Regions from separate parts of the Pantoea sp. X-Soil-OKNW-713 genome, predicted to be linked through region 2. Evidence: predicted binding sites of a transcription regulator. Region 2 holds the regulator's gene; each other region holds the start of a gene.

Region 1 (10,644 bases), 710 kb from region 2:
ATCGCGTGAGCTGATGCGTGACCTCAACGAATACAGCATGCTGGTACTGGGTGGCTTAATGGTGCTGATGATGATTTGGCGACCGCAGGGGCTGCTGCCGATGAAGCGTCCGCAGCTGAAACTGAAACAGGGTAAAGCAGGAGAGCAGGCATGAGTCAGCCTTTATTAGCCGTAGAAGGCCTGATGATGCGTTTTGGTGGCCTGCTGGCAGTCAACAACGTGGCGCTGGAACTGCGTGAGCAGGAAATCGTTTCGTTGATTGGTCCAAACGGCGCGGGTAAAACCACGGTGTTCAACTGCCTGACCGGTTTCTACAAACCCACTGGCGGCAGCATCAAACTGCGCGATCAAAATCTGGCCGGCTTACCGGGGCAGAAAATTGCACGGATGGGCATTGTGCGTACCTTCCAGCATGTGCGCCTGTTTCGTGAGATGACGGTGATTGAAAACCTGCTGGTGGCGCAACATCAGCATCTGAAAAGCGGCGTATTCTCCGGGTTATTCAAAACACCGGCGTTCCGCAAAGGCGAAAGCGAAGCACTGGATCGCGCCGCCACCTGGCTGGAGCGTATCGGCCTGCTGGAGCTGGCGAACCGTCAGGCGGGTAACCTTGCTTATGGTCAGCAACGTCGTCTGGAGATCGCGCGCTGTATGGTCACGCGCCCGGAAATCCTGATGCTGGATGAACCGGCGGCCGGTCTGAACCCGAAAGAAACGCACGAACTGGACGAACTGATTGCCGAACTGCGCGGTACGCATAAGGTGTCGGTGTTGTTGATCGAACATGATATGAAGCTGGTGATGGGCATTTCTGACCGTATTTACGTGGTCAATCAGGGAACGCCGCTGGCCAACGGCACGCCGGAAGAGATTCGTAATAACCCGGACGTGATCCGTGCCTATTTAGGAGAGGCGTAATATGGCCAACCCAATGTTAACCATTGAAAACGTCAGCGCCCATTACGGTAAAATCCAGGCGCTGCATAACGTCAGCCTGTATATCAATCAGGGCGAAATTGTCACCCTGATTGGTGCCAACGGTGCAGGCAAAACTACGCTGCTCGGTACGCTGTGTGGCGAGCCGCGTGCAACCGCAGGCACCATTACGTTTGATGGCAAAACCATTACCGATTGGCAAACCGCACGCATCATGCGTGAGGCGATCGCCATTGTCCCGGAAGGGCGTCGGGTGTTTTCGCGCATGACGGTGGAAGAGAATCTGGCGATGGGGGGCTTCTTTGCCAGCCGTAGCCAGTATCAGGAGCGTATTGAGCGCGTCTATGATCTGTTCCCGCGTCTGGCGGAGCGTAAGGTGCAACGTGCCGGTACCATGTCCGGTGGTGAGCAGCAGATGCTGGCGATTGGCCGTGCGCTGATGAGCCAGCCGCGTCTGCTGTTGCTGGACGAGCCATCGCTCGGCCTGGCACCGATTATCATTCAGCAGATTTTCGACACCATCGAGCAACTGCGTAAAGAAGGGATGACCATCTTCCTTGTCGAGCAGAACGCCAACCAGGCGCTGAAACTGGCCGACCGTGGCTACGTGCTGGAGAACGGGCATGTGGTGCTGGAGGATACTGGCGAAGCGCTGTTGTCCAACGAGGCCGTAAGAAGCGCCTATTTAGGTGCCTGAGTGCCCTCACCCTAACCCTCTCCCGCGAGCGGGAGAGGGAATCGATCGAGCCAAACTTATATATTGCACGTCTCCTTCTCCCGCTTGCGGGAGAAGGTCGGGATGAGGGCAACAAGCTGCACTCAGCCTTGTCACATTCCCGTCATTAACCTGTTATTTTTCCGTCATTTTCCCGTGTCATGTTACTTCGCGAACAAAAAATGCGTGATTTCGCGCGTACCTACATGCACAGGAAAACATTATGTCCGCTTTTACGCTTCGTCCCCGCCTGATGAGTGCCCTGCTCGGTCTGATGCTCAGTGGTCATGCACTGGCTGCCACCGAAATTCCTTTCTGGCACTCTATGGAAGGCGAGTTAGGCAAAGAAGTTGATTCTCTGGCACAACGTTTTAACCAGGCTCACCCAGACTACAAAATCGTCCCGGTCTACAAAGGCAACTATGAACAAAGCCTGGCGGCGGGGATTGCCGCTGTGCGTACCGGTAAAGCACCGGCCATTTTGCAGGTGTATGAAGTGGGTACTGCCACCATGATGGCGTCCAAAGCCATTGTGCCGGTGCATCAGGTGTTCCAGGATGCCGGAATCGCCTTTGATGAAAAACAGTTCGTCCCCACTGTCGCAGGTTACTACAGCGATTCCAGCGGCCATTTAATCTCTCAGCCGTTCAACAGCTCCACCCCGGTGCTGTACTACAACAAAGACGCCTTCAAAAAAGCCGGTCTGAACCCGGATCAGCCACCAAAAACCTGGCAGGAACTGGCAAAAGACGCCGATGCGCTGCGTAAAGCGGGCCTGACCTGCGGTTACGCCAGCGGCTGGCAGGGCTGGATTCAGATTGAAAACTTCAGCGCCTGGCACGGCTTGCCGGTGGCGACCAAAAACAACGGTTTTGACGGCACAGACGCTGAGCTGGAGTTCAACAAGCCGGTGCAGGTTCGTCACATCCAGATGCTGGAAGACATGAACAAGAAGGGTGATTTCACCTACTTTGGCCGTAAAGATGAATCCACCGCGAAGTTCTACAACGGCGATTGCGGCATCACCACCGCGTCTTCCGGTTCACTGGCGGATATCAAACACTACGCCAAATTCAACTTTGGTGTCGGCATGATGCCGTATGACGCAACCGTGCCGAATGCACCGCAGAATGCCATCATCGGTGGTGCCAGCCTGTGGGTGATGAAGGGCAAAGATGCCAACACTTACAAAGGTGTGGCGGAGTTTATGCAGTTCCTGGCGCAACCGGCAATCGCCGCCGAGTGGCACCAGAAAACCGGTTATCTGCCAATCACCACCGCAGCTTATGAGCTGACCAAACAGCAGGGCTTCTACGACAAGAACCCGGGTGCCGATATCGCGACGCGCCAGATGCTGAACAAAGATCCGCTGCCGTTCACCAAAGGGATGCGTCTGGGCAATATGCCGCAGATTCGCACCATAGTGGACGAGGAGCTGGAAAGCGTGTGGACCGGCAAACAATCGCCGCAGGCAGCGCTGGATAACTCAGTTAAACGCGGAAACGAACTGCTGCGCCGTTTTGAGCAGCAGGTGAAGTAACCCGCCGTAACGGGGCAGGCCGCGTGTCTGCCCCGATCTTTTTGCCTGAACGAGTCCGTTATGTCCTCATCATCACGCCCGGTTTTCCGCTCCCGTTTGTTGCCCTATCTGCTGGTACTGCCACAGCTGGTGATCACCGCCATCTTCTTTCTGTGGCCAGCCGGTGAAGCGCTGTGGTACTCACTGCAAAGCCTTGATCCCTTTGGTATCTCCAGCACTTTTGTTGGGCTGGATAACTTCAGACGGTTGTTCAGTGATGAGTACTACCTGGCCTCGTTCTGGACCACCATTGAATTCAGCGCGCTGGTCACGGTGTGCGGCATGTTGTTTTCCCTGCTGCTGGCGGCGCTGGTGGATTATGTGGTGCGGCTGAAAAAACTCTACCAAACCTTGCTGCTGCTGCCGTATGCAGTGGCCCCGGTGGTCGCGGCAGTGCTGTGGATGTTCCTGTTTAATCCCGGACTCGGCCTGTTCAGCCATCTCCTTAACCAGATCGGTTACAACTGGAACTACGCGCAAAACAGCGGCCAGGCGATGTTCCTGATCGTGCTGGCATCGATCTGGCAGCAGATGAGCTACAACTTCCTGTTTTTCTTTGCGGCGCTGCAATCGATCCCTAAATCGCTGGTGGAAGCAGCGGCGATTGACGGTGCCGGACCGGTACGGCGTTTCTTTAACCTGTCGCTGCCGTTGATCACCCCGGTGAGTTTCTTCCTGCTGGTGGTCAACCTGGTCTATGCCTTCTTCGACACCTTCCCGGTGATCGATGCCGCCACTGGCGGTGGGCCGGTACAGGCGACCACCACGCTTATCTACAAAATTTATCGCGAAGGATTTACCGGGCTGGATCTCTCCTCGTCGGCAGCGCAATCGGTGGTGCTGATGTTGCTGGTGATTGGTCTGACTATCCTGCAATTCCGCTTTGTCGAGCGTAAGGTGCAATACCAATGATTGAGAACCGACGCGGGCTGGATATCTTCAGCCACACGCTGCTGGTGCTGGGCGTACTGACGATCCTGTTTCCGCTGTATGTCGCCTTTGTCGCGGCAACGCTGGACAACAACGCGGTCTATCAGGTACCGATGACGCTGATCCCCGGCACCCACCTGTGGGACAACATCGCGCGCATCTGGACGCAGGGCGTTAACGGCAGTGGCCCGGCATTTGGCCTGATGCTGTTCAACAGCCTGGTGATGGCGCTGAGTATCACCGTGGGCAAAATCGCCGTCTCGATGCTGTCGGCATTTGCGCTGGTGTGGTTTCGCTTTCCGCTGCGCTCGCTGTTTTTCTGGCTGATTTTCATCACCCTGATGCTGCCGGTGGAAGTGCGAATCTTCCCGACGGTGGAGGTGATTGCGACACTGCATATGCTCGACAGCTACAGCGGTCTGACGTTGCCGCTGATGGCCTCGGCCACCGCCACCTTCCTGTTTCGCCAGTTCTTTATGTCGCTACCGGATGAGTTGATTGAAGCGGCACGCATCGACGGCGCCAGTCCACTGCGCTTCTTCTGGGACATCGTGTTGCCGCTGTCGAAAACCAATCTGGCCGCGCTGTTTGTCATTACCTTCATCTACGGCTGGAACCAGTATCTGTGGCCGCTGCTGATCATCAATGATGCCAGCCTCGGCACAGCCGTGGCCGGGGTGAGAAGTATGATCAATACCAGCGGCGGTCCGACGCAGTGGAATGAAGTGATGGCGGCAATGTTATTAACCCTGATCCCACCGGTGGTGGTGGTTTTAGTCATGCAGCGTGCCTTTGTGCGTGGCCTGGTGGAGAGTGAAAAATAAAATGGCAGGCGTAACCCTTCAGACCGTCACCAAATCGTATGACGGCAAAAATCAGATCATTCAGCCGCTGAATATCACCATCAACGATGGCGAGTTTATGGTGATGGTCGGGCCTTCCGGCTGCGGTAAATCCACGCTGCTGCGTATGGTGGCCGGGCTGGAGCGCGTCAGCTCTGGCGATATCTATATTGACGACCAACGTGTTACCGATTTGGAGCCGAAAGATCGTGGTATCGCGATGGTGTTCCAGAACTACGCGCTCTACCCACATATGACGGTAGAAGAGAACATGGCCTATGGCCTGAAAATCCGTGGTATGGGCAAAGAACAGATTCGCCAGCGCGTACTGGAAGCGGCGCGTAGCCTCGAACTGGATCATCTGCTGACCCGTCGCCCGCGTGAGTTATCCGGCGGTCAACGCCAGCGTGTGGCGATGGGGCGCGCCATCGTGCGTGAACCGGCGGTGTTCCTGTTTGATGAACCGTTGTCAAACCTTGATGCCCGCCTGCGCGTGCAGATGCGGCTGGAGCTGCAACAGCTGCACCGTCGTCTGCAAACCACCAGCCTGTACGTGACGCATGACCAGGTTGAGGCGATGACGCTGGCACAGCGCGTGATGGTAATGAACAAAGGCATTGTCGAGCAGGTGGGCACGCCGGTTGAGGTGTACGAACGCCCGGCCAGCCAGTTTGTCGCCGCTTTTATCGGCGCACCGGCGATGAACTTGCTGCCGGGGCAGATCAACAGCGACGGCACCCGTTTTACTCTCGATGCCCTGCATGCGCTGCCGCTGGCGGAAAGCAAGGCGAAGTGGGCCAATCGGCCACTGACGCTGGGCATTCGCCCTGAGCATATCCAGCTAACAAGCCGAGAGGCGGGGGGGATTCCGTTGGTGGTGGAGACACTGGAAATGCTCGGTGCTGATAATCTGGCGCATGGTCGTATCGGTGAGGCGCGATTGGTGGTACGTTTGCCGCACAGCGAACGCCCGCCGGCGGGCAGCAGCCTATGGCTGCATTTGCCGTCGGAGGCGTTACATTTCTTCGATTCAACTCATGGAAAGCGTCTGGAATGAGTAAGCACAACTGGCCGTATCCGCACATCGTCGCCCATCGTGGCGGCGGTAAACTGGCCCCGGAAAACACCCTCGCCGCCATTGATGTGGGGGCGCATTATCACCACCAAATGATTGAGTTTGACGCCAAACTCTCAGACGATCGCCAGATTTTCCTGCTGCACGATGACACCCTCGATCGCACCAGCAACGGCTGGGGCGTGGCGGGCGATTTGCCGTGGGATAAGCTGGCGCAACTGGATGCCGGTAGCTGGTTCAGCAACAAATTTGCCGGTGAGCCGCTGGCGCTGCTGAGTGACGTGGCCGCGCGCTGCCGTCAGCATCAGATGATGGCGAATATTGAGATCAAACCGACCACTGGCAAAGAGGTGGAGACGGGGCGCGATGTGGCGTTAGCCGCGCGTGAATTGTGGCAGGGGCAAACTGCGCCGCTGCTCTCTTCCTTCTCGTATCAGGCGCTGGAAGCCGCCATGCAGGCGGTGCCAGAGCTGCCGCGCGGCTTGCTGCTGGATAGCTGGCATGATGACTGGCAAGCGCTGACCTCAAGCCTGGATTGCGTCTCCATTCACCTCAACCACAAATTGCTGAATGCCGAGCGCACCGCGCAGTTGAAAGCGGCAGGTCTGCATATCCTGGTTTACACCGTGAATCAGCCCGAGCGGGCGCGCGAGCTGCTGGGGTGGGGCGTCGATGCGATCTGTACCGACTGCATCGACATTATTGGTCCCGACTTCCGTTAATTGGTCTTCTGCTGGCCCGGCTGCGTTTTGATGATGCGCTGCTGGGCGCTATCGCGATGTTCCTGCATTTTGCGCTGTAAATCCTGTTTCTGCTGTTGCTGATCCTGTTGCAGCTTCAGTTTCTCCTGCTGCTGCTGGATTTGCATCTGCGTCTGCATCCGTTGCTGGCTTGGGTTGTAGCCCGGTTTAAAGGGTTCGTTGGTGTTATTCAGCATATTCGCCATGCTGCTTAACGGCAGCAGGGCAGCGAAAACAATCAGCCATTTTTTCATGATCACTCCTCCATTGATGCCGCGGTGCTGTGTGTCTGGCGTAACCGCAGCAACCATAAGTTTATGCGATATTAAAAAGGGCCAATCCAGGAGTGCACCTAATTTGAGTTAGCTGCTAATCTTTTTCAGTGTTTGTAAACACTTGCGTCAATGTAAACAATTATAAACAACTGAAAAGGATGGTAGTGGCATGCGGATACAAGGCAGTGTACGCCAGCTCGGCTGGGCGTTGTTGATGAGTTTTACCGTGGTGCAGGGGGGACAGGCGGCACCAAACAGCGCACCTCCCGTCTCTTATGGCGTGGATAGCGATACCTTCCATCCGGTGAAGGCGAAACATGGCATGGTGGCCTCGGTGGATGCGACCGCCACTGACGTGGGCGTGGAGATTCTCAAACAGGGCGGCAATGCGGTGGATGCCGCGGTCGCGGTCGGCTTCGCGCTGGCGGTGACCCATCCACAGGCCGGAAACCTCGGTGGTGGCGGATTTATGTTGCTGCGTACCGCCTCCGGGCAGACCACCGCCATCGATTTCCGCGAAATGGCTCCGGCGCGTGCCTCGCGCGATATGTTCCTTGATAAACAAGGCAACGCCGACAGTAAGTTATCACTCACTTCCCATCTGGCATCGGGTACGCCAGGCACGGTGGCGGGTTTTGCGCTGGCCGCTCATAAATATGGCACGCTGCCGTTAAGCACCTTGCTGGCCCCGGCAATCAAACTGGCGCGGAACGGCATCATTGTTAACGATGCGCTGGCGGATGACCTCGCCACCTATGGCAAAGAAAACCTGATCAATCACGACAACAGCCGGGCCATTTTCTACAAAGCCGACGGCCAGCCTTATCAGAAGGGCGATCGTCTGGTGCAGAAAAACCTCGCGCATAGTCTGCAACTGATTGCGCAACAGGGGCCGGATGCCTTCTACAAAGGCAAAATTGCCGACGAAATCGCCGGTGAGATGGCACAACATGGTGGTCTGATTGGCAAAGCTGATTTGGCAGCCTATCGCGCCGTTGAGCGCAAACCGGTCAGCGGCAGCTATCGCGGCTATCAGGTCTTCTCAATGCCACCGCCGTCATCAGGCGGCATTCATATCATCGAAATCCTTAATATCCTGGAAAACTTCGATTTGGCGAAGATGGGCTTTGGTAGCGCCGATGCGATGCAGGTGATGGCCGAGGCAGAAAAATACGCCTATGCCGACCGCTCGGAATATCTCGGTGACCCGGATTTTGTGAAGGTGCCGCAGCAGGCGTTGACCAGCAAAGCTTACGCGAAATCGCTGGCGCAGCAGATTGATGTCAACAAGGCGCGCCCGTCGAGCGAAATCAAACCGGGCAAGCTGGAGCCGTACGAGAGCAATCAAACTACCCATTTCTCCGTGGTGGATAAGGACGGCAATGCGGTGGCGGTGACCTACACGCTGAATACCTACTTCGGTAGCGGCATTGTGGCCGGGCAGAGCGGTATCCTGATGAACAACGAGATGGATGACTTCTCCGCTAAACCGGGGACACCGAACGTCTATGGTCTGGTTGGTGGTGAAGCCAATGCGGTACAACCTGCCAAGCGTCCACTGTCGTCGATGTCACCGACCATTGTGGTGAAGGATGGCAAAACCTGGCTGGTGACCGGTAGCCCTGGCGGCAGCCGCATTATCACCACGGTGTTGCAGATGGTGGTCAACAGCATCGATTTTGGTATGAATGTGGCCGAGGCGACCAATGCGCCACGTTTCCATCATCAGTGGCTGCCGGATCAGCTGCGTGTGGAGAAGGGCTTTAGCCCGGATACCTTGCGTTTGCTGGAGAGCAAAGGTCAGCATGTGAAGGTGCTCCCGGCGATGGGCAGTACCCAGAGCATTATGATTGGGCCGGATGGCACGCGTTATGGTGCATCCGATCCGCGTTCGGTGGATGATTTAAGCGCGGGTTATTAATGATTTTTGCGTGATAAATCACGCCGCTACAGCCATCTTTGGTCTGTAGCGGCGCGATTCATCGCGCGGTTTTTAGCTTTACACTTTCAACCGCGCCATATAATGGGTATCCACCAGCGCGCCGTTCCGCATCGCATAACGGCGCGCGGTGCCCTCAATCTCAAACCCAAACTTCTGATACAACCCAATCGCGGCTTTATTGTCGGCAAACACCGTCAGCTCAATGCGCGTCACCTGCAACCAGTTGTCGCACAGGTCCACCATCGCCGCCATCAACGCGGAACCGACGCCACGGCGGTGAAACGCCGGATCAACCCCCATCCCGATAGTCGCGGTATGACGACGGCGCATTGCCTCCAGCACGCTGACGGTGAGTTGTCCCACCACTTGTCCATCAATGCACGCCACCAGTCGTTGCTCACCCGGACGAATGTTTTGCAGTCGCTCCTGCCACAGCGCAGGCGATTGCAAGGGTAGATGCAGGGTATCCGCCTGGGTTTCAGCGTGACTGTAAAGCTGAAACAGTACGGCGGCGTCATCAGGCGTAGTGTGACGGACAGTGATCAGACTCATGGTGCGGCTCCTTATGCAAAATGAAAAAATCCCCTTTAACATCAAGGATTTTTTATCGCTGGTCAACTGAAAATAATTCTCAAAAGGACTTTACAGACGCGAATGATAATGATTATTATTGCGATGCGGTCCCGGGACGTCCTCCTGACAAACCGGGAAAGCACGACATTGCTCACATTGCTTCCAGTGTTTCTTAGCCAGCTCGGGTGCTGGCTTTTTTTTTGTCTTTTTCTCCGACATTTGGCAACGATCCCGCTTCCCGCGCCCTGTTTACAATCGCATGACAATTTAATGATAGACTCAGCGTATCTCTGACCTCAGGCGCTTACGATGAAGAAAAAAAGACCGGTACTACAGGACGTTGCCGATCGCGTCGGCATCACCAAAATGACCGTCAGCCGCTACCTGCGTAATCCAGAGCAGGTCTCCGCTGCGCTGCGTGACAAAATCGCCATTGCGCTGGACGAGTTGGGTTATATCCCCAATCGTGCGCCCGATATGCTGTCAAACGCCACCAGCCGGGCGATTGGGGTGCTGCTGCCTTCGCTGACCAACCAGGTATTTGCTGACGTGCTGCGCGGGATTGAAACCGTCACCGATGAGGCGGGGTATCAGACGCTGGTGGGGCACTTCGGCTATAACGCACAGAAAGAGGAATTGCAGCTGCGTTCGCTGCTGGGCTGGAACATCGATGGGGTGATCCTGACGGAACGCACCCATACGCCGGGTACGCTGCGTATGCTCGAAGTGGCAGGCATCCCGGTAATCGAAATGATGGACTCGGTTTCACCTTGCCTCGATATGGCTGTGGGCTTTAACAACGTCGAAGCGGCGCGTCAGATGACCCATGCTATCCTGAAAAAAGGCCATCGCCACACCGTCTACCTCGGTGCGCGCCTTGATGAACGTACCCTCCAGAAACAGCAGGGCTACGAGCAGGCGATGCGTGAAGCCGGGTTAACACCGCACAGCGTGATGATGGAAGATGCCTCGTCCTTCAGCGCCGGAGCCTTGTTGCTGCGTGAGGCGCAACGATGCTATCCGCAAACCGACAGCTT
Region 2 (10,644 bases):
GCCTGATATTGCTGGGAGAGCGTATCCAGTTTTGCCTGACGTTGTTGTTGCTGTGGCTGGAGTGAACGCCACTGCGCCGTCAACAGGGTCAGTTGCTGACGTGATGCACGTTGCACCTGATGTTGCGCTAACGTATCACGGACCTGATCGATAGCAGGCGGCGCGGCCGGCAGCGCCTGCTGACGGGCAGCGAAAGCTTGCTGGAGCTGGTCAAGCTGCTGTTGTTGCTGCTGTTGCTGATTGCTCAACTGGGTGACGGCCAGCTCGCGTTCATCCAGCCGGGTAATGTCGGATTGCCAGCGCGCCAGATGCTCGCCCCAGGCCGCGACGCTGGCTTCGCGGGTGCGCCATTGTTGCTGCTCATCCCACAGTTGTTGTAAGCGTTCACTCTCCTGTTGTTGCTGGCTGAGTGCGGTGCTGTTTTGCTGCACCAACTGCTGTTGCGCCGTTATCTGGCGCTGCTGGTCGCTGACCTGCTGTTGCAGGGTCGCGATGTGTTGATCAAGTGGGATGACCTGCTCGGTCAGCAGCGTTTCCAGTTGTTGTTGTGCGTGCTGTGCCTGCTCGCGCGCCTGTTGGGCCGTGTGGAAACGTGCTTCGCCTTGCTGCTGGGCATGGATCGCCTGTTGATGCTGCGCTTGCACCTGCTGCATTTGCCGGGCGAGGGCGATATTTTCCTGTTCCAGCTGTGTGCGCTGTTGCAGTTTATCGCGTAATTTTTCCGCCGGTTCGGCGCGCGCCAGCCTCTGACGTTCAGGTTCGGCCTGGTGCCATGCGTTTTCTGCCGCCTGCAACGCCTGTTGCGCCTGTTGCTGTTCGCCAGCTAATTGTTGGGACTGACTCAGCCACTGTTGTTGCTGCTGCGCAGTGGTGAGCTGCTGGTTCAGCGTGACCTCGGCTGCATTGAGTTGTTCCAACTGACTTGCCAGCTCAGCCCGCCGCGTCTCATCCAGCAACGACATTCCTCCGGCGCGGGCGCGCAGCGTGTCGAGATCGGCACGCGCGCTTTTGTAGCGCTCGAAAATCTGGATTGAGATTTGCCCGTAGATCTCGGTGCCGGTCAGCTCCTCCAGCAGCTCGGCGCGCTCGCCCGGTTTGGCATTCAAAAAGGCAGCAAATTGCCCCTGCGACAGCATCATTGAGCGGGTAAAGCGGGCGAAATCAAGACCGGATAGGGTTTCGATCAGTTTTAATTTGTCGCCCACTTTGTCGGCAACGATTTGGTTGTCGGCACAACGCGCCAGCTCAACACGCGGAGCCTGCAATTTGCCGTCGGCCTGACCACGGGCGCGGTTCTGGCTCCAGAAGGCACGCCAGGCTTCACCCTTGATCTCAAACTCCACCTCGGCGAGGCATTCGGCGGTATCCCGGGTGATCAGTTCGTTCTGGGTTTGCGACAGCACGCCGAGACGTGGCGTCTGGTGATACAGCGCCAGACAGATGGCGTCGAGCAGGGTGGTTTTACCAGCGCCGGTGGCCCCGGTAATGGCAAACAAACCGTTACTGGCAAATGGCTCACGGCGAAAATCGATAAACCATTCTCCGCGCAGGGCGTTGAGGTTTTTAAAACGCAGCGTCAGGATTTTCATGCAGAGGGGTTCTCCAGCGCGGCAAGGGTGGTGCGAAACAGTTGCGTAAGGTGTGCTGCCTGGTCGGCATCCAGATCCTCTTCCAGCGCCAGACGACGCGCAAACACCTCTTCAACCTGCAATTCGCTCAGAGTTTCGTTATCCAGTCGCGCCAGGCTGCGGCTGCGCTGTTCGCGGCTGCGGCGGACCAGTAGCACCTCCACCGGTAAGTTTTCCGTCAGTTGTTCCACGCGGCGTTGCAGGTCGCTCAGGTGCTCCTGAGTGGTGATTTCAATATCCAGCCACACCGCCAGGTCGCCCTCTTTTTCTTTGAACAGCGCCAGTTGCCGTTCGATATCCGCCAGCGATCCTTTCAGCATCTGCATTGGCTGGAACAGCGGGATGGTCAGCGGCGTCACGGCATCAAGGCCGGTGCTGAAATCCAGCAGAAACACGCTCTTGTCGCGGCCCAACTCATCAAAGCTGAGTGGAATAGGCGAACCGCTGTAGCGAATATGATCGCTGTCAGCAATGCGTTGTGCTCGGTGAATATGGCCGAGGGCGATGTAATCCGCTGCCGGGAATGCCTGCGCCGGAAAGGCATCGAGGGTGCCGATGTAGATATCGCGCACCGAGTCGCTTTTGGTTACGCCGACGGTGGTGAGATGGCCGGTGGCGATAATCGGCAGTTTGCCCCCGAGTGCTGCGCGCTGCGCCTCTGCGGCGGCAAAGCAGTGCTGATAATGTTGTTCGATGGCTTCCAGCAGCGACAGCTGTTTTTCCCGCCCGGACTGTCCGGCCTGGCTGCGCAAAATATCGCGCGGGCGCAGATAAGGGATGGCGCACAGCAGCGCGCCTGGTGTACCGTCGCGCTGCTTCAGGGTCAGCACCTGCTGCTCGCCCTGCGGCGTAGCGCTGGTGATCACCTGCGTGTTGAGGCAGGCAAGCAGTTCGCGTGATTCATTGAGCGTTGCCACCGAATCGTGGTTCCCTGCCAGAACGATCAACTGGCAGCGGCTGGCCTGCAACGCCACCACGAAGCGGTTAAACATTTCACGCGCATAGCTTGGTGGTGAGCCGGTATCAAACAGGTCACCGGCGATAATCAGCGCATCCACCTGATGCTGGTCAATCTGCTGGCGCAGCCAGTCGAGAAATGCCTGATGTTCAGCAGCGCGACTTTTGCTGTAAAAGAACTGGCCCAGATGCCAGTCTGCCGTATGGATGATGCGCATGGATGCTCCCTGCCAGAAAAAGCGATGGGGAATTATAACGACTTCACCACGAAAGAAAAAAAAACGCCTCACGGCTGTCACATTTCTGTTTTTCCACTAAATTTCCAGGGTTGGGTTTTTCATAAAAGTGTCATAAAACTGACGCATAATGACGCCGCAAATCCCAGTGACAGCCGTCATATCAGCAGGAGTAATAATGGCTAAGCGCATTTTGGTTGTGGAAGACGAAGCTCCCATCCGTGAAATGTTATGTTTCGTGCTGGAACAGAACGATTACCAGCCGATTGAGGCGGAAGATTATGACAGCGCAGTAGGGAAGCTCATCGAACCCTGGCCGGATTTGATTTTGCTGGACTGGATGTTACCTGGCGGTAGCGGTATCCAGTTTATCAAGCACCTGAAACGTGAAGCCATGACGCGCGATATTCCGGTGATGATGCTGACGGCGCGTGGCGAAGAAGAAGATCGTGTACGCGGTCTGGAAGTGGGCGCTGACGATTACATCACCAAACCGTTTTCCCCGAAAGAGTTGATGGCGCGTATCAAAGCGGTGATGCGGCGTATTTCGCCGATGGCGGTGGAAGAGGTGATTGAGATGCAGGGACTGAGCCTTGACCCGTCATCACATCGCGTGATGTCCGAAGCCACGCCGCTGGAGATGGGACCGACTGAGTACAAATTGCTGCACTTCTTTATGACGCACCCGGAACGCGTTTACAGCCGTGAACAACTGCTGAACCATGTCTGGGGCACCAATGTGTATGTCGAAGATCGTACTGTCGATGTGCATATCCGTCGTTTACGTAAAGCGCTGGAGGTCTCCGGCCACGATCGCATGGTACAAACCGTACGCGGAACAGGGTATCGTTTCTCTGCTCGCTACTAAACGGAGTCTTTACCGTGCTGGAACGACTCTCCTGGAAGAGATTATTGACCGAACTGGTGCTGGTCTGTCTGCCGGCACTGATTTTAGGTCTGGTATTTGGCTATCTCCCCTGGCTGCTGCTGATCGCGGTGCTGGGTTTGCTGTTGTGGCATTTCTGGAACCTGATGCGACTCTCCCATTGGTTATGGGTTGATCGATCCATGACGCCGCCCGGTGGACGCGCCAGCTGGGAACCGCTGTTTTACGGGCTGTATCAAATGCAGTTGCGTAACCGTCGTCGTCGTCGCGAGCTGGGCAACCTGATCAAACGCTTTCGCAGCGGTGCAGAATCGCTGCCGGATGCGGTGGTGCTGACCACCGAAGAGGGTATCATTTTCTGGTGTAACGGCCTGGCGCAACAGCATCTCGGCCTGCGCTGGCCAGAAGACAATGGTCAGAACATCCTCAACCTGCTGCGCTATCCTGAATTCTCCCGCTATATCCGCCAGCGTGACTTTAATAAGCCGCTGACGTTGGTGCTGAATAATCAACATCATATGGAGTTTCGCGTGATGCCCTACAGCGAAGGGCAGTGGCTGATGGTGGCGCGTGATGTGACGCAAATGCATCAACTGGAGGGCGCGCGACGTAACTTCTTCGCCAACGTCAGCCATGAGTTGCGTACCCCGCTGACGGTGTTGCAAGGCTATCTGGAGATGATGAACGATTCGGTGATGAACGAACGTTCACGCAGCAAAGCGTTGCAAACCATGACGGAGCAAACGCGACGTATGGATAGCCTGGTGAAGCAACTGCTGACGCTGTCGCGCATTGAAGCTGCTCCCGCCCTCGATATGAAAGAGACGGTAGATGTGCCAACCATGCTGTTGCTGCTCCAGCGCGAAGCGGAAACCTTGAGCCAGGGGCGTCATGAGATCCATTTCCACACCGATCCGCATCTCAAAGTGCTGGGTAATGATGAACAGTTGCGCAGCGCCATCTCCAACCTGGTGTATAACGCGGTCAACCATACGCCGGAAGGGACGCGCATTGATATCAGCTGGCTACGTAATAAACAGGGTGCCGAGTTTAAGGTGTGCGATAACGGGCCAGGGATCAGCCCGGAACATCTGCCACGTTTGACCGAACGTTTCTACCGGGTGGATAAAGCGCGTTCGCGCGCTACCGGTGGCAGCGGCCTCGGGCTGGCGATTGTTAAGCATGCCCTCGGTCACCACAACGCCCGGCTGGAAATCACCAGCGTGCCGCATCAGGAAACGTGTTTCAGCTTTATCCTGCCGTCACGGTTGATCGTCGCCAGCCAGATACGGGAGAATGTGGCGCAATAAGCGTTCTGATTTCCCCGTAGCGGCGCGATTTATCGCGCGCCGTTCAATTGGAACACCAAAAAACTGCGCGATAAATCGCTCAAAAGACTGCGCGATAAATCGCGCCGCTACGTGGAATCCTTGCATGAAATCGTTGCTGCTGTTCATTTTGCTGTCGTTCTCTGTGCTGGCGCAGGGGCAACAAACCATGCTGGCGGGCAACCTGAGCAGTGTCGGTTCTGATACCCTCGGTTATCTGATGACGTTGTGGGGCGAGGATTTCAGCCGTCAGTCACCGGGGGTGAATGTGCAGGTACAGGCGGCGGGTTCATCAACGGCACCCACTGCGCTGGCGGCGGGTGCTGCCCAGCTTGGCGCGATGAGCCGTCCGATGCAGGTGGATGAGCGCCAACTGTTTATCGCGCGCTATGGCTATCCTCCGCTGGCGGTGCCGGTGGCAATGGATGCGCTGGTGGTGGTGGTCAATCAGGACAATCCGCTGAAGCAAATTGCGCCACAGCAGCTTGATGCGCTGTTTTCAGTGACGCGTCTGTGCGGTGCGCAGCAGGTGCCGCAGCGCTGGGGGGATGTCGGTCTGACCGATCCACATTGGGCCACGCGTAGTATCCAACGCTACGGACGTAACTCCGCGTCCGGTACCTGGGGCTTCTTCAAGCAGCAGGTGCTGTGCAAGGGCGACTTCCGTGCTGATGTGGCGGAGTTTCCCGGATCGGCGGCGGTGGTGCAGGCGGTGGCAGCGACGCCCAACAGCATTGGTTACGCCAGCTTTGGCTTTCATCTCAGTGGGGTGAAGACGCTGCCGGTGGTCACCAATAGCGGTGAAAGCGTGATGCCGGATGCCGATTCTATCCGTAGCGGCCACTATCCGTGGTCGCGCCCGCTCTATATCTACGTCAATAAAGCGCCCGGGAAACCGTTGCCGCCGTTGGTGTCGGCATTTCTGCATCAGGTGCTGTCACCCCAGGGGCAGCGTCGGGTCAGTGAGGCGGGATATCTGCCGTTGTCTGAGAGTCAGATGGCGCAGGCGCGTGCCGCCATTGAGGAAAATTGAAGAACGAACATCGCAACATGAATTTTCTTCATGTCACCTGAATTTTCTTCGTTTGCCCAAATCCGTCCAACATGTCACTCTCCTTAGCCATATAGCCATCCGGATGGCCAAAAATAACCAGGTGAAATTATTACCTGACGCAACCATGCGTTTACGGCTTTAGCCAGGAGTGATCATGCAACGAGTAACCGCCCCGTTCCGCGCCGATACCGTCGGCAGTTTTCTGCGTCCCGCCGCTATCAAAGAGGCTCGCGAGCAGTTTGCTAAGGGTGAAATTGATGCCGCCGCGCTGCGTCAGGTCGAAGATGACGCTATCCGTCATGTGGTGGAGCAGCAGCGTGCCAACGGTCTGAAAGTGGTTACCGATGGTGAATTTCGCCGCGCCTGGTGGCACTTCGACTTCTTTGATGATCTGATTGGCGTCGAGCGTTACGAAGCGGAGCAGGGCATTCAATTTAATGGCGTGCAGACGAAAGCGCGTGGCGTGAAAGTGACCGGCAAAGTGGCGTTTAACCCGAACCACCCGATGCTGGAGCACTTCCGCTTCCTGCAAAACATTGCCGGTGACGCAGTGCCGAAGATGACCATTCCCAGCCCGAGCGTGCTGCATTTCCGTGGTGGTCGCAAAGTGATCGACGCCAACGTTTACCCGGATCTGAAAGAGTACTTCGCCGATCTGGCGCAAACTTACAAAGATGCCATTCAGGCGTTTTACGCGGCTGGCTGCCGTTATCTGCAACTGGACGATACCGTCTGGGCCTATCTGTGTTCCACCGATCAGCAGCAGCAGATCCGCGAACGTGGCGAAGATCCGCAAGAACTGGCGCGTATCTACGCTCAGGTGCTGAATACTGCTCTGGAAGGTAAACCGGCAGATCTGACCGTCGGCCTGCATGTGTGTCGTGGTAATTTCCGTTCCACCTGGATCTCCGAAGGCGGCTACGAGCCGGTGGCTGAGGTGTTGTTTGGCGGGGTAAATATCGATGCCTTCTTCCTCGAATATGACAACGAGCGCTCTGGTGGTTTCGAGCCACTGCGCTTTATCAAGCCGGGTCATCAGCAGGTGGTACTGGGCCTGATCACCACCAAAACCGGTGAGCTGGAAGACCCGGCCCAGGTGAAGGCACGTTTGCAGGAAGCGGCACAATTCGTCAGCCTGGATCAGATTTGCCTCAGCCCGCAGTGCGGCTTCGCCTCAACAGAAGAGGGCAATAGCCTGAGCGAAGATCAGCAGTGGCAGAAAATCCGCCTGGTGGTCGACATCGCAAATCAGGTGTGGTGATGCTGTAAACTTGTGCAAACAGGCGCGTAAATCGCGCCTTTTGTGCATCTTAAACCGCGGTTATGCGCGGATATCTCCCGCGTTGTGGAAAGTTTAAGCAAATCATCTGATGTGATTTCGAGCTTATCTATATTGATTCACTGCTTTTTATCTGTTTAGTGCTATATCCTTCTGGTTTTCCGATCCCGTATTGCCTTTCTCCGCTATAAACGTTTTACTACGCGCCGTTGTCGATTCTTCCCTCTGTGAACAGAAGAAAAGCAGTCTAAATCACCTGCGCTTTAACTATCTGACGAGCATAACGCACTGGCGTTGATGGATAAGTCGTTGTTTTGGCGCGGTCAGGGGGCAACACAAACTCAACTTTCACCGCAACATCAGCTACAGGCCGTACAGAAGTTTATGACTTATCGTTTAACCCCGAAGGATATCCTCGCGCTGGGCTTTATGACGTTTGCCCTGTTTGTTGGCGCAGGAAACATCATTTTCCCACCGATGGTGGGTATTCAGTCTGGCGAACACGTTTGGATTGCTGCCATTGGTTTCCTGATCACTGCCGTGGGCCTGCCGGTGATGACCGTTATCGCGCTGGCGCGCGTTGGCGGCGGTATCGATGCCCTCAGCTCGCCGATTGGTAAAGCCGCCGGTTTGCTGCTGGCTACCGTCTGTTATCTGGCTGTTGGCCCGCTGTTTGCCACACCGCGTACCGCGACCGTGTCATTTGAAGTGGGTATCGCCCCGCTGACCGGTGACGGCGCGCTGCCGCTGTTTATCTACAGCCTGATTTACTTTTCGCTGGTGATCGTGATCTCCCTCTATCCGGGCAAACTGCTGGATACCGTGGGTCACTTCCTCGCACCGCTGAAAATTGTTGCCCTGACGGTGCTGGGTGTTGCCGCGCTGCTGTGGCCTGCGGGTGGGCTTTCCCCGGCGACGGCAGATTATCAGCGTGCGGCGTTTTCCAGCGGCTTTGTTAACGGCTATCTGACGATGGATACCTTGGGTGCGCTGGTGTTCGGTATCGTTATCGTTAACGCGGCGCGTTCACGCGGCGTGGAAGATTCCGGCCTGTTGACCCGCTACACCATGCTGGCCGGTATCATTGCCGGTGTGGGGCTGACGCTGGTGTATCTGTGCCTGTTCAAGCTGGGTTCAGACAGTGGCGCGATTGTTGATCAGAACGCCAACGGCGCGGCGATTCTGCACGCTTACGTGCAGCAGACCTTCGGCGGCATGGGCAGCTTCTTCCTTGCGGCACTGATCTTCGTGGCCTGTATGGTGACGGCGGTCGGCCTGACCTGCGCCTGTGCAGAATTTTTTGCGCAATACCTGCCGTTGTCGTATAAAGCGCTGGTCTTTATCCTCGGCCTGTTCTCAATGGTGGTGTCAAACCTGGGTCTGAGCCATCTGATTCAGATTTCCATTCCGGTGCTGACGGCGATTTATCCGCCCTGCATCGTGCTGGTGGTGCTGAGCTTCACCCTGAACTGGTGGAACAAGAGCAGCCGTATTATCGCCCCGGCGATGCTGGTGAGTCTGTTGTTCGGCATTGTCGATGCCATCAAAACCACCAGTTTTAAAGACGCGCTGCCGTTGTTCAGTCAGCACCTGCCGCTGGCCGATCAGGGACTCTCCTGGTTGCCGCCGTCGCTGGTGATGCTGCTGATTGCCGCGGTGGTGGATCGCGTAAAAGGACGCGAACAAGTCGCCGTTCACCAGTAAGCGACATTGCTGTTAATTTCGACCACGGGCCTGCCCGTGGTTTTTTCATTTGCAAGGTACTGTAGTTATGCAAGAAACCAATAAGCTCAAACGCGGACTGAGCACGCGCCACATTCGTTTTATGGCACTGGGCTCGGCGATTGGCACCGGGTTGTTTTATGGCTCGGCAGATGCCATCAAAATGGCCGGTCCCAGTGTGCTGCTGGCGTACATCATTGGCGGGGCGGTCGCCTATATCATCATGCGTGCGTTGGGGGAGATGTCGGTCAATAACCCCCAGGCCAGCTCCTTCTCGCGTTATGCGCAGGATTATCTTGGCCCACTGGCGGGGTATATCACCGGCTGGACTTACTGCTTTGAAATTCTGATCGTCGCCATTGCCGATGTCACCGCGTTTGGTATCTACATGGGGGTATGGTTCCCCGAGGTGCCGCACTGGATTTGGGTGCTGAGCGTGGTGCTGATTATTGGTGCCATCAACCTGATGAGCGTGAAGGTGTTTGGTGAGGTGGAGTTCTGGTTCTCCTTCTTTAAAGTCGCCACCATCATCATCATGATCATTGCCGGTTTCGGCATGATTTTCTGGGGCATCGGCAATGGCGGTCAGCCAACCGGTATCCATAACCTGTGGACCAACGGCGGGTTCTTTGCCCACGGCGTGGTCGGTATGCTGCTCTCCTTGCAGATGGTGATGTTTGCTTACGGCGGCATCGAGATTATCGGCATCACCGCCGGTGAAGCCAAAGACCCGAGCAAATCTATCCCGCGTGCGATTAATTCCGTGCCGTGGCGTATCCTGGTGTTCTATGTCGGTACGCTGTTTGTGATTATGTCGATCTATCCGTGGAACCAGGTGGGTACAGCGGGCAGCCCCTTTGTCCTGACTTTCCAGCATCTCGGTATTGCCGCAGCGGCCTCGATCCTCAACTTTGTGGTGCTGACGGCGTCCTTGTCGGCGATCAACAGCGACGTGTTCGGTGTGGGACGTATGCTGCACGGAATGGCGCAGCAGGGACATGCACCGAAGATGTTTATGAAGGTGTCTGAGCGCGGTATTCCGTGGGTTACGGTACTGGTGATGATGGTGGCGATGCTGGTCGCGGTTTATCTTAACTACCTGATGCCGGAAAAAGTGTTCCTGGTGATTGCCTCCCTCGCCACCTTTGCCACCGTGTGGGTGTGGATCATGATTTTGCTGTCGCAGATTGCCTTCCGCCGCAAAATTGGTAAGCAGGAAGCCGGGAAGCTGCAATTTGCTCTGCCGGGTGGCAGCACCACGGCATGGGTTGGGGTGCTATTCCTGGCCTTCATTATCGCGTTGATCGGTTACTTCCCGGATACGCGCGTGTCGTTGTATGTCGGATTTGCGTGGATTGTGCTGTTGCTGCTGGCCTGGCCACTGGTGAAGCGTAACAAGTAAAGATCGCAAACATTTGTAGCGGCGCGATTTATCGCGCTGTTGTTTTTTTGTCCCCTGAAGGCATTGCGCGATAAATTGCGCCGCTACAATAACTTGCGAATAATTACCAGCTCTTGCCTAACGCTATCTCGCCACCATAAGGGCTAAGGTGG
Region 3 (10,644 bases), 1.0 Mb from region 2:
GATCGAATCTAACGTCCAGTATGATGCCGGTGACAAAGGGATTTACCGTCACTACATGCAGAAAGAGATTTATGAACAGCCGATGGCGATCAAAAACACCTTAACCGGTCGTTTCAGCCACGGTGAAGTCGATCTCAGCGAGCTTGGCCCACAAGCGGAAGCTCTGTTGAGCAAAGTTGAGCATATCCAGATTATCGCCTGCGGCACCTCATACAACTCCGGTATGGTTTCACGTTACTGGTTCGAATCACTGGCAAACATTCCCTGCGATGTCGAAATTGCCTCTGAATTCCGCTATCGCAAATCGGCGGTGCGTAAAAACAGCCTGCTGATCACCCTGTCACAGTCCGGTGAAACTGCCGATACGCTGGCCGCGCTGCGTCTGTCGAAAGAGCTGGGCTATCTGGGTTCTCTGGCTATCTGTAACGTGGCGGGGTCGTCGCTGGTACGTGAATCCGATTTGTCACTGATGACCAAAGCGGGTACCGAGATCGGGGTAGCCTCCACCAAAGCCTTTACCACGCAGCTCACCGTGTTGTTGATGCTGGTAGCGAAACTGGGCCGCCTGCATGGCATGTCTGCTGATACCGAACACGAGATTGTCCATGGGTTACAGGCGCTGCCGAGCCGCATTGAGCAGATGCTGGCGCAGGATAAGGTGATCGAAAACCTGGCAGAAGGTTTCTCTGACAAGCATCATGCATTGTTCCTTGGCCGTGGTGATCAGTATCCGATCGCCATGGAAGGCGCGTTGAAGCTGAAAGAGATCTCCTATATCCACGCTGAAGCCTACGCGGCCGGGGAGTTGAAACATGGCCCGCTGGCGCTGATTGACGCCGATATGCCAGTAATCGTGGTAGCACCGAATAACGAACTGCTGGAGAAGCTGAAGTCCAACATCGAAGAGGTGCGTGCACGCGGCGGTCTGCTGTATGTATTTGCCGATCAGGATGCAGGTTTTAGCGACAGCGATGGCATGAAGATTATCTCTCTGCCGCATGTGGAAGAGGTGATTGCGCCAATCTTCTACACCGTGCCGCTGCAACTTCTGTCCTACCATGTCGCGTTGATTAAAGGCACCGATGTCGATCAACCGCGTAACCTGGCGAAATCAGTGACTGTTGAATAGGGCTGCTATTAGCTAATCTGATCCAGATTATTTAAGGGTTATGCATTTTCAAATGCATAACCTTTTTTGTTTGTGACATGAGGGCGGAATAGTTTTGTTCTCATCATTGATGCACTGCTTCCATTGTAAAATCTATTCATTCTTTATATAAAAATTAGTTTCTGCATAAAATTATTTATCAATGGATGGTTATTGTGTGTTTATTGACAGCAAATGATTTTTATTGGGATAATTTGCGATATTTCATATCAAAGGACATGGTATGCACTTATCTTCATCGGTAGGTATTAAAGGAAGAAATGCTGCTTCTGATGTCAGAGCGGTGCAGCAGTATTTAAAAAGCATCGGTTATTCCTGGCTAAAAGTTGATGGATTAGTCGGTATCAATACCATCAAAGCCATAAAGATTTTTCAGTCCAGGTTTATGACTCATCCTGATGGCCGCATTGATATTGGTGGGCTGACTTTAAGGCGGATGACACAATCACCGGAAAGGAACATCCCCCACCCCCCAGCCAACAGTCATCCTGAATGGAACAGAAGCGATTTCTTCGGTCGCTTAACGGTGAGTGAAGGTCAGGTCACCTTCGACGCAGAAGGAAATGACCAACCGGCAAGTCTGTACTTTAGCCGTCATATTCACTGGCCTGGTGGTGTATCGGGTGTGACGATTGGTCGTGGCTATGATATGGGCGATAGATCGTATCAATCGATCATCAGTGATTTCATCAGGGCGGGGATTGACAGGCAACAGGGGGAATTCATTGCCTCTGCATATGGAAAGAAGGGTAATGCCGCTGATGCTTTTGTCAAAAGCTATCGCCATGCCTGTGGCATTATTTCGCGTGAATCTCAGGCTCGCCTGTTCGAACTTATTTACCCATCCTATGCTTCACGCGCGTGCAAAATCTATGAGTCTTATGCTGCGGTGGTTCAACACGCGACGCCATGGCCGAGTTTACATAAAGCCATCCGTGAGATTATTGTGGATCTTGTTTATCAGGGACTGGGATATCGCACGGTTCTTGAACCTTGCATGGCAAATGACTTCGATTCACTGATCCATTTTATTGAAACCGATCATCGTACTCGGAGATACGAAAGAGGTCGCCAGCGTGCAAATTATTTACGGAGAAACAGGAATTGATTCATATAAAACATCTCGCTTTTTTATCGATAGTCTGCGGTATTTTCTCCAGCAACATGGCCTGGGCCGACGATTGTGATAACGCCGCAAATGATACTGAAGTTCATCAATGTCTGGAAAATAAGAAAGACAATGCGGAAAAAGTTCTTAATGCTGAGTACGCTAAAGCAAAAGATCGTATAAAGCAGGGGCTACGTGACTCACCTTCTGACACCGAGGCTTATCTGGACATTTTTGTCAAAGCGCAGCGTAGCTGGCTGGACTTAAGAAAGTATCAGTGTGAGATGGAGGCTTTTGGTGCCGATAAATCCAAAAATCCATACCTTGATGCTATCAATGATTGCACCGCCAAAATGGATAATGAAAGAACACATATCCTGATGCAGATCCCTTATGATGGTCTGAGTGGTTAGGCTAATGTGAAGCAAACGGGGCTGATGTGTGCCGACTCGACACATTAGCTCCGCCACAGAAAAACAATCTTAACAGCCTGTTATACAACGTCTCGTCGTCTTATACCGGAGTCGGTACCTTTGTCATAAAACTGTCATATTTCGTACATTTGACTGTCATCAAACTGTCCTATTTTCCCTCCAGCAGCAATCAATGACTCTTACTAAAATGGCATAGAGCCTGATTTTTTTAACTCCCCTGGAGGGAACATGACACTGATGCGTAGCACCGTAGCCCGAATCCTCGCCGCCACCTTCGCAGTAAGCGCGGTCTCTGCTTTTGCAGCAACCGATCTGACTGGCGCAGGCGGGACGTTCCCGGCACCGGTTTATGCCAAGTGGGCAGCAGAATATCAGCAAGCCACCGGTAGCAAAGTAAACTATCAGGGTATTGGTTCTTCGGGCGGCGTGAAGCAAATCATCGCCAAAACCGTCGATTTCGGTGCGTCAGATGCGCCGATGAAAGATGAAGATCTGCAAAAAAATGGCCTGTTCCAGTTCCCGACCGTGATCGGTGGTGTGGTTCTGGCGGTTAACATCCCTGGCGTGAAGTCTGGTCAGCTGACCCTCGACGGTAAAACCGTTGGTGACATTTACCTGGGCAATATCAAAAAGTGGAACGATCCGGCGATCACCAAACTGAACCCGGGCGTGAAACTGCCAGATACCAACATCAACGTGGTACGCCGCGCTGACGGTTCCGGTACCTCTTTCGTCTTCACCAGCTACCTGTCTAAAGTGAACGAAGAGTGGAACAGCAAAATTGGTAAAGGCAACACCGTAAACTGGCCGACCGGTCTGGGCGGTAAAGGTAACGACGGCGTGGCGGCATTCGTCCAGCGTCTGCCGGGTTCAATCGGCTACGTCGAGTACGCGTATGCCAAGCAGAACAACCTGACTTACACCAAGTTGCACGATGCTGACGGCAAAGCTGTGGCACCGAGCGAAACCAGCTTTGCTAACGCGGCCAAAGGCGCGAACTGGAGCGAATCTTTTGCCCAGGACCTGACTTTCCAGAAAGGCAACGATGCATGGCCGATCACTTCCACCACCTTCATCCTGGTTTATAAAGATCAGGCAAATGCAGAGAAAGGTAGCGAAGTGCTGAAGTTCTTCGACTGGGCTTACAAAAATGGTGGAAAAACGGCGACCAGCCTGGATTACGCAGCTCTGCCAGAAAGCGTGACCACGCAGATTCGTGATGCCTGGAAAGCCAACATCAAAGATTCTTCCGGCAAAGCGCTGTACAAGTAAGTGAATGACCTGGCCAGCCGACAGGCTGGCCACCCTGACTTCCCCTGAGAACAGAGACTTCTATGGCTGCCACTAAGCCGACGTTTAAAGCCCCTGGCAAACAAGGTGACATGATCTTCGGCGCGCTGGTGAAACTGGCTGCGCTGATTGTGTTATTGCTGCTGGGTGGCATCATCGTCTCCCTGATTTTCTCCTCCTGGCCCAGTATCCAGAAATTTGGTTTCTCATTCCTGTGGACCAAGACCTGGGATGCGCCTAACGAACAATTTGGTGCGCTGGTGCCGATTTACGGTACCGTCGTAACCTCGCTGATTGCGCTGATCATCGCCGTTCCGGTGAGCTTCGGTATCGCCCTGTTTCTGACGGAACTGGCGCCAGGCTGGCTGCGTCGTCCACTCGGCACCGCAATCGAGCTGCTGGCGGCTATCCCCAGCATCGTCTATGGCATGTGGGGCCTGTTTATTTTTGCGCCACTCTTTGCCGAGTACTTCCAGACGCCGGTTGGCGACATCATGTCGAATATCCCGATTGTAGGTGCGCTGTTCTCCGGCCCGGCTTTTGGGATCGGTATCCTGGCGGCAGGCGTTATCCTCGCCATCATGATCATCCCGTACATTGCTTCGGTGATGCGTGATGTGTTCGAACAGACCCCGGTGATGATGAAAGAGTCGGCCTACGGCATTGGCTGCACCACCTGGGAAGTAATTTGGCGCATCGTGTTGCCCTTCACCAAAAACGGTGTGATTGGTGGTGTGATGCTCGGTCTGGGCCGTGCATTGGGTGAGACGATGGCGGTGACCTTTATCATCGGTAACACCTACCAGCTCGACAGCGCATCGCTGTTTATGCCGGGCAACAGCATCACCTCGGCACTGGCGAATGAATTTGCTGAGGCAGAATCCGGTGTCCATGTGGCGGCATTGATGGAGTTGGGGCTGATCCTGTTTGTCATCACCTTTATCGTGCTGGCGATCTCCAAACTGATGATTTTGCGTTTGGCGAAAAGTGAAGGAGCCCGGTCATGACAACCATTGAATTGCAGGCCCGCGCTGAACTGGAAGCCTCGCGTCGCAAAATGCAGGCATGGCGCAGCACCAAAAATAAAATCGCGCTGACCCTGTCGCTGCTGACGATGGCATTTGGTCTGTTCTGGCTGATCTGGATCCTGTTTACCACCATTTCCCGTGGTATTGATGGCCTTTCCTGGTCGCTGTTTACTGAATCTACCCCGCCACCCAATACCGCTGGCGGTGGCCTGGCGAACGCCCTCGCAGGCAGTGGTTTACTGATTTTCTGGTCAACCTTCTTTGGCACACCGCTGGGCATCATGGCGGGGATCTACCTTGCCGAATATGGTCGCAAGCACTGGCTGGCAGAGGTGATTCGTTTTATTAACGATATCCTGCTGTCTGCACCGTCAATTGTGGTGGGGTTGTTCGTTTACACCATCGTGGTGGCGCAGATGCAGCACTTCTCCGGTTGGGCAGGCGTGGTGGCACTGGCGTTGTTGCAGATTCCCATCGTGATCCGTACCACTGAGAATATGCTGCGTCTGGTGCCTGATAGCATGCGTGAAGCCGCTTATGCGCTGGGGACGCCGAAATGGAAGATGATTTCAGCTATCACCCTCAAGGCCTCAGTCTCCGGCATTATCACCGGTGTGCTGCTGGCGATTGCGCGTATTGCCGGTGAAACCGCACCGTTGCTGTTTACTGCGCTGTCGAACCAGTTCTGGAGCACCGACATGATGCAGCCGATCGCCAACCTGCCAGTCACCATCTTTAAATTTGCCATGAGTCCCTTTGCGGAATGGCAAAGCCTGGCGTGGGCGGGTGTGCTGATCATCACCCTGTGCGTATTGCTGCTGAACATCCTGGCACGCGTGATTTTCGCTAAGAGCAAACACTAATTTCCCGGCGCGGCTATGGCAGCGCGGTACATGAGAGACGAGCAATGAGTATGGCAACTTCTTCTGCCGGCAAAATTCAGGTGCGCAATCTGAACTTCCATTACGGGAAATTCCATGCGCTGAAAAACATCAATCTGGACATCGCAAAGAACCAGGTCACCGCGTTTATCGGGCCATCCGGCTGTGGTAAATCGACCCTGCTGCGCACCTTCAATAAAATGTATTCGCTCTACCCTGAGCAGCGTGCAGAAGGTGAAATTCTGTTGGATGGGGACAATATTCTGGCGTCAAGCCAGGATATTGCCCTGCTGCGCGCCCGTGTGGGCATGGTGTTCCAGAAACCTACGCCGTTCCCGATGTCGATTTACGACAACATCGCGTTTGGTGTCCGTCTGTTTGAAAAGCTGTCGCGTGCTGATATGGATGAGCGCGTGCAGTGGGCGCTGACGAAAGCAGCGCTGTGGAATGAAACCAAAGACAAGCTCCATCAGAGTGGTTACAGTCTCTCCGGCGGTCAGCAGCAGCGTTTGTGCATCGCTCGCGGCATTGCGATTCGCCCGGAAGTGTTGCTGCTGGATGAGCCATGCTCGGCGCTGGATCCCATCTCCACGGGCCGTATCGAAGAGTTGATCACCGAGCTGAAGCAGGATTACACCGTGGTGATTGTGACCCACAACATGCAACAGGCGGCGCGCTGTTCCGATCATACCGCCTTTATGTATCTGGGTGAGCTGATTGAATTCAGCGATACCGATACGCTGTTTACCAAGCCAGCGCAAAAGCAGACAGAAGACTACATTACCGGTCGTTACGGCTGATTTGACGGAGACGCACATGGATAATTTAAATCTGAACAAACATATCTCCGGTCAGTTCAACGCTGAGCTGGAACACATTCGCACTCAGGTGATGATCATGGGTGGCATGGTGGAGCAGCAGCTTACCGACGCCATTACCGCGATGCATAACCAGGATGGCGATCTGGCGCAGCGAGTCATCGACGGCGACCAGAAGGTCAACATGATGGAAGTGGAGATTGATGAAGCCTGCGTGCGCATCATCGCCAAACGCCAGCCTACCGCCAGCGATTTACGTCTGGTGATGGCGATCATCAAGACCATCTCTGAGCTGGAACGTATTGGGGACGTGGCGGAAAAAATCAGCCGCACCGCGCTGGAGAAATTTAGCCAGCAACATCTGCCGCTGCTGGTGAGCCTGGAATCACTCGGTCACCATACCGTACAGATGCTGCATGACGTGCTGGATGCTTTTGCGCGCATGGATCTCAACGCGGCGATCGATATCTATCGCGAAGACAAGAAGGTGGATAAAGAGTACGAGGGTATTGTGCGTCAGTTAATGACCTACATGATGGAAGACCCGCGTACTATCCCCAGCGTACTGACTGCGCTGTTCTGTGCCCGTGCCATTGAGCGTATCGGTGACCGCTGCCAGAACATCTGTGAGATCATCTTCTATTTTGTGAAGGGCCAGGATTTCCGTCATGTTGGCGGCGACAAGCTGGATGAGTTGTTGTCCGGCGACGATGGCAGCAACAAACCTTCCTGATAACCCCGTGGCTGCTGGTTTTACTGGCAGCCATCTCCATTTCTGATTGGTCTCAAGTCTTTCCGCTCTTTATACTTGGCGCACTTTTTACTGCAAGGTGCTGCTGCATGTCCCTCTCCCCACACAAGAAACAGAGCGTAACCCCGGCAAAAGCGATGTTGGCCGCCGTCAGTGGCTATGCGATGGATGGCTTCGATCTGCTGATCCTCGGCTTTATGTTACCGGCAATCAGCGTCTCGCTGGCGCTCGATCCTTCTCAGGCCGGTTCGCTGGTCACCTGGACGCTGATTGGTGCCGTGGTCGGCGGTATTGTTTTTGGTCATCTGAGTGACCGCTTTGGCCGTATCCGCATTCTCACCGTCACCATTCTCATGTTCTCAATATTCACCGGATTGTGTGCGGTGGCACAGGGATATTGGGATCTGCTGGCGTATCGTACCTTTGCCGGAATGGGGCTGGGGGGAGAATTCGGTATCGGCATGGCGCTGATTGCCGAAGCCTGGCCGCAGGAGAAGCGTAACCGTGCTTCAGCGTGGGTCGGTATCGGCTGGCAACTGGGGGTGTTGCTGGCGGCTTTTATCACGCCGCCACTGCTGAGCGTGATTGGCTGGCGTGGAATGTTCCTGGTGGGCCTGCTGCCTGCGTTGGTTTCGTTTGTGATTCGGCGCAGCATGGGCGAGCCGGAAGGCTTTACCCGATATGTGACCAAAACGCCGCAATTGTCGTTTGCAGCGCGTATGCGATTGTTGTTTAGCGATCGCGCCACCAGCAAAGCCAGTCTGGGGATTTTCATTCTTTGCTCAGTGCAGAACTTTGGTTACTACGGCCTGATGATCTGGATGCCGAGTTATCTCTCCTCCAGCTTTGGTTTCAGCCTGACCAAATCCGGCCTGTGGACCGCCGTCACCGTCGTGGGCATGACTTTTGGCATCTGGCTGTTCGGTGTACTGGCGGATCGCTTCGCGCGTTGGAAAATTTTTCTGCTATATCAATTCGGTGCGGTCGTGATGGTGGTCATTTACGCTCAGCTACGTGATCCCACCGTGATGCTGTTTACCGGGGCGCTGATGGGGATGTTTGTGAATGGCATGATTGGCGGTTATGGCGCGCTGATTTCCGACACCTTTCCAACCCAGGCGCGTGCCACGGCGCAGAACGTTTTGTTTAACCTCGGACGTGGTGTAGGGGGTTTTGGCCCGCTGGTTATTGGCTTACTGGCAACGAAAATTTCCTTCGCGGCAGCGATTACCCTGCTGGCGCTGATTTATCTGCTGGATATCGTCGCGACGCTGTTTTTATTGCCGAAGAAGCAGGGCAATGAGGATTCACTCGGCGCGATAGGTTGAACGTAGCGGCGCGATTTATCGCGCAAGATCTTGCGTGCTGCGGGAAAACCCCGCGCGATGAATCGCACCGCTACGGGACCCTGTGGGCAGTTACACCAACGCCCAACCGCGCGCGCGCCATAAATCCGGGAGCTGCGCCATATCATCAAATCGGGTCACCAGCGGGTGATCCAGTTCCGGGTTATGCGCATCGGCGCAGTAATAAAACACCGGAATGCCCGCGGCGATCCCTGCGCGGGCACCGGCCTCTGAATCATCCACCAGAATGCACTTCTCAATCGGTACCTGCATTTGTTCTGCGGCGTGATACATCAGCTCCGGGTCTGGCTTCCAGTGGTTGATGTCATAACCGCTGTAAAGATGTGCCGCAAAGTACGGCAACATGCCGGTCAGCCCCAATGAATGTTGCATCTTTTTCACCGTACCATTTGAGACGACGCACATCGGGACTTTGACTTGTTCCACCAGCGCTTTCGCTCCGGCGATGGGCTTCAGTTCCAAATCGAATAAGCGTGCTACCTCGGCGCGGTACGCCGTTTCCACCTCATCCATTGGCAATTCAGTCTGATGTTCCGCAGAAACATCACGGATGATGTCGTAGAGTTTTACCCCTTTGTATTTTTCAAACATCTCCTGTAGTGAGAGTTCAATACCGTAGCGGGCAAAGGTGTTGACGTAGGATTGTGTACAGATCACCTCACTGTCGACCAGCGTGCCATCACAATCAAAAAAAACACATTCAACTGACATCAGACATCATCCTTTTGCTAAACAAGAAGCTGTCACTCTAACGCACTGCGCGCACCGAGCAAACGCTTGCGAAAAATCAGTGTGCTGGTCAGTCAAAATCTATAGGATACGCGCGTTAAATTTTTCAGCGGAATAAGCTATGAACAAGCAGGGTCTGTTGCAACGCGTCTTTAAGTTGCAGGAACACGGCACCACCGTGCGTACAGAAGTGATCGCCGGTTTCACCACCTTTCTGACGATGGTTTACATCGTTTTCGTCAACCCGCAGATTCTGGGTGCCGCTGGCATGGACACCCAGGCGGTGTTTGTCACCACCTGCCTGATCGCGGCATTCGGCAGCATCCTGATGGGGCTGGTGGCGAATCTGCCGGTGGCGCTGGCACCCGCAATGGGACTGAATGCCTTCTTTGCTTTTGTGGTCGTCGGTGCAATGGGGTATTCGTGGCAGATCGGGATGGGCGCGATCTTCTGGGGGGCGCTGGGATTGTTGATCCTCACGCTGCTGCGCGTGCGTTACTGGATGATCGCCAATATCCCGCTGAGTCTGCGTGTTGGCATCACCGCGGGCATCGGGCTTTTTATCGCCATGATGGGACTGAAAAATGCCGGCATTATCGTGTCAAATGCCGACACCCTGGTGACGGTGGGCAACCTGACCTCACATAGCGTACTTCTGGGGGCACTTGGCTTCTTTATTATCGCTATTCTCGCCTCTCGCAACATTCATGCGGCGGTACTGGTATCGATTGTGGTGACCACGGCGATTGGCTTGCTGCTTGGCGATGTGAAGTTCACCGGTATTTTCGCGACACCACCATCCGTGGGCGCTGTCGTTGGGCAAGTTGATCTCAAAGGTGCGCTTAATATCGGTATGGCCGGGGTGATTTTCTCCTTTATGCTGGTCAACCTGTTCGATTCCTCCGGCACGCTGATCGGTGTGACCGACAAAGCGGGACTGACCAATGAAAAAGGCACCTTCCCGCGTATGCAGCAGGCGCTGTTTGTCGATAGCGTCAGCTCGGTGGCGGGTTCGCTGATCGGCACCTCTTCCGTCACTGCTTATATCGAAAGTTCTTCTGGCGTAGCGA

What was found. Region 2 encodes PhoB, which activates phosphate uptake and scavenging genes when phosphate is short. Its sites were predicted from a motif close to CTGTCATAAAACTGNCNNAT; they were not measured.
Region 1: the regulator PhoB is predicted to act here: its motif matches at 1,773-1,792, upstream of ugpB (sn-glycerol-3-phosphate ABC transporter substrate-binding protein UgpB).
Region 3: the regulator PhoB is predicted to act here: its motif matches at 2,810-2,829, upstream of pstS (phosphate ABC transporter substrate-binding protein PstS).

What each region holds. Positions count from the first base shown of each region.
Region 1 covers NZ_AP035995.1:346,784-357,427, forward strand. The annotation lists gene AC6I8R_RS01540 (high-affinity branched-chain amino acid ABC transporter permease LivM) at 1-154, shown strand, start outside; gene livG (high-affinity branched-chain amino acid ABC transporter ATP-binding protein LivG) at 151-918, shown strand; gene livF (high-affinity branched-chain amino acid ABC transporter ATP-binding protein LivF) at 920-1,633, shown strand; gene ugpB (sn-glycerol-3-phosphate ABC transporter substrate-binding protein UgpB) at 1,875-3,191, shown strand; gene ugpA (sn-glycerol-3-phosphate ABC transporter permease UgpA) at 3,252-4,142, shown strand; gene ugpE (sn-glycerol-3-phosphate ABC transporter permease UgpE) at 4,139-4,984, shown strand; gene AC6I8R_RS01570 (sn-glycerol-3-phosphate import ATP-binding protein UgpC) at 4,986-6,059, shown strand; gene ugpQ (glycerophosphodiester phosphodiesterase) at 6,056-6,799, shown strand; gene AC6I8R_RS01580 (DUF2756 domain-containing protein) at 6,796-7,071, opposite strand; gene ggt (gamma-glutamyltransferase) at 7,262-9,013, shown strand; gene AC6I8R_RS01590 (GNAT family N-acetyltransferase) at 9,092-9,586, opposite strand; gene gntR (gluconate operon transcriptional repressor GntR) at 9,917-10,644, shown strand, end outside.
Region 2 covers NZ_AP035995.1:1,052,517-1,063,160, forward strand. The annotation lists gene AC6I8R_RS04745 (AAA family ATPase) at 1-1,589, opposite strand, end outside; gene sbcD (exonuclease subunit SbcD) at 1,586-2,803, opposite strand; gene phoB (phosphate response regulator transcription factor PhoB) at 3,000-3,689, shown strand; gene phoR (phosphate regulon sensor histidine kinase PhoR) at 3,704-5,017, shown strand; gene AC6I8R_RS04765 (PstS family phosphate ABC transporter substrate-binding protein) at 5,142-6,068, shown strand; gene AC6I8R_RS04770 (cobalamin-independent methionine synthase II family protein) at 6,244-7,350, shown strand; gene brnQ (branched-chain amino acid transport system II carrier protein) at 7,753-9,072, shown strand; gene proY (proline-specific permease ProY) at 9,140-10,492, shown strand; gene AC6I8R_RS04785 (acyltransferase family protein) at 10,596-10,644, opposite strand, start outside.
Region 3 covers NZ_AP035995.1:12,987-23,630, forward strand. The annotation lists gene glmS (glutamine--fructose-6-phosphate transaminase (isomerizing)) at 1-1,129, shown strand, start outside; gene AC6I8R_RS00070 (DUF8812 domain-containing protein) at 1,392-2,276, shown strand; gene AC6I8R_RS00075 (lysozyme inhibitor LprI family protein) at 2,273-2,689, shown strand; gene pstS (phosphate ABC transporter substrate-binding protein PstS) at 2,939-3,982, shown strand; gene pstC (phosphate ABC transporter permease PstC) at 4,045-5,007, shown strand; gene pstA (phosphate ABC transporter permease PstA) at 5,004-5,891, shown strand; gene pstB (phosphate ABC transporter ATP-binding protein PstB) at 5,936-6,709, shown strand; gene phoU (phosphate signaling complex protein PhoU) at 6,726-7,460, shown strand; gene AC6I8R_RS00105 (MFS transporter) at 7,568-8,806, shown strand; gene yieH (6-phosphogluconate phosphatase) at 8,897-9,556, opposite strand; gene AC6I8R_RS00115 (NCS2 family permease) at 9,696-10,644, shown strand, end outside.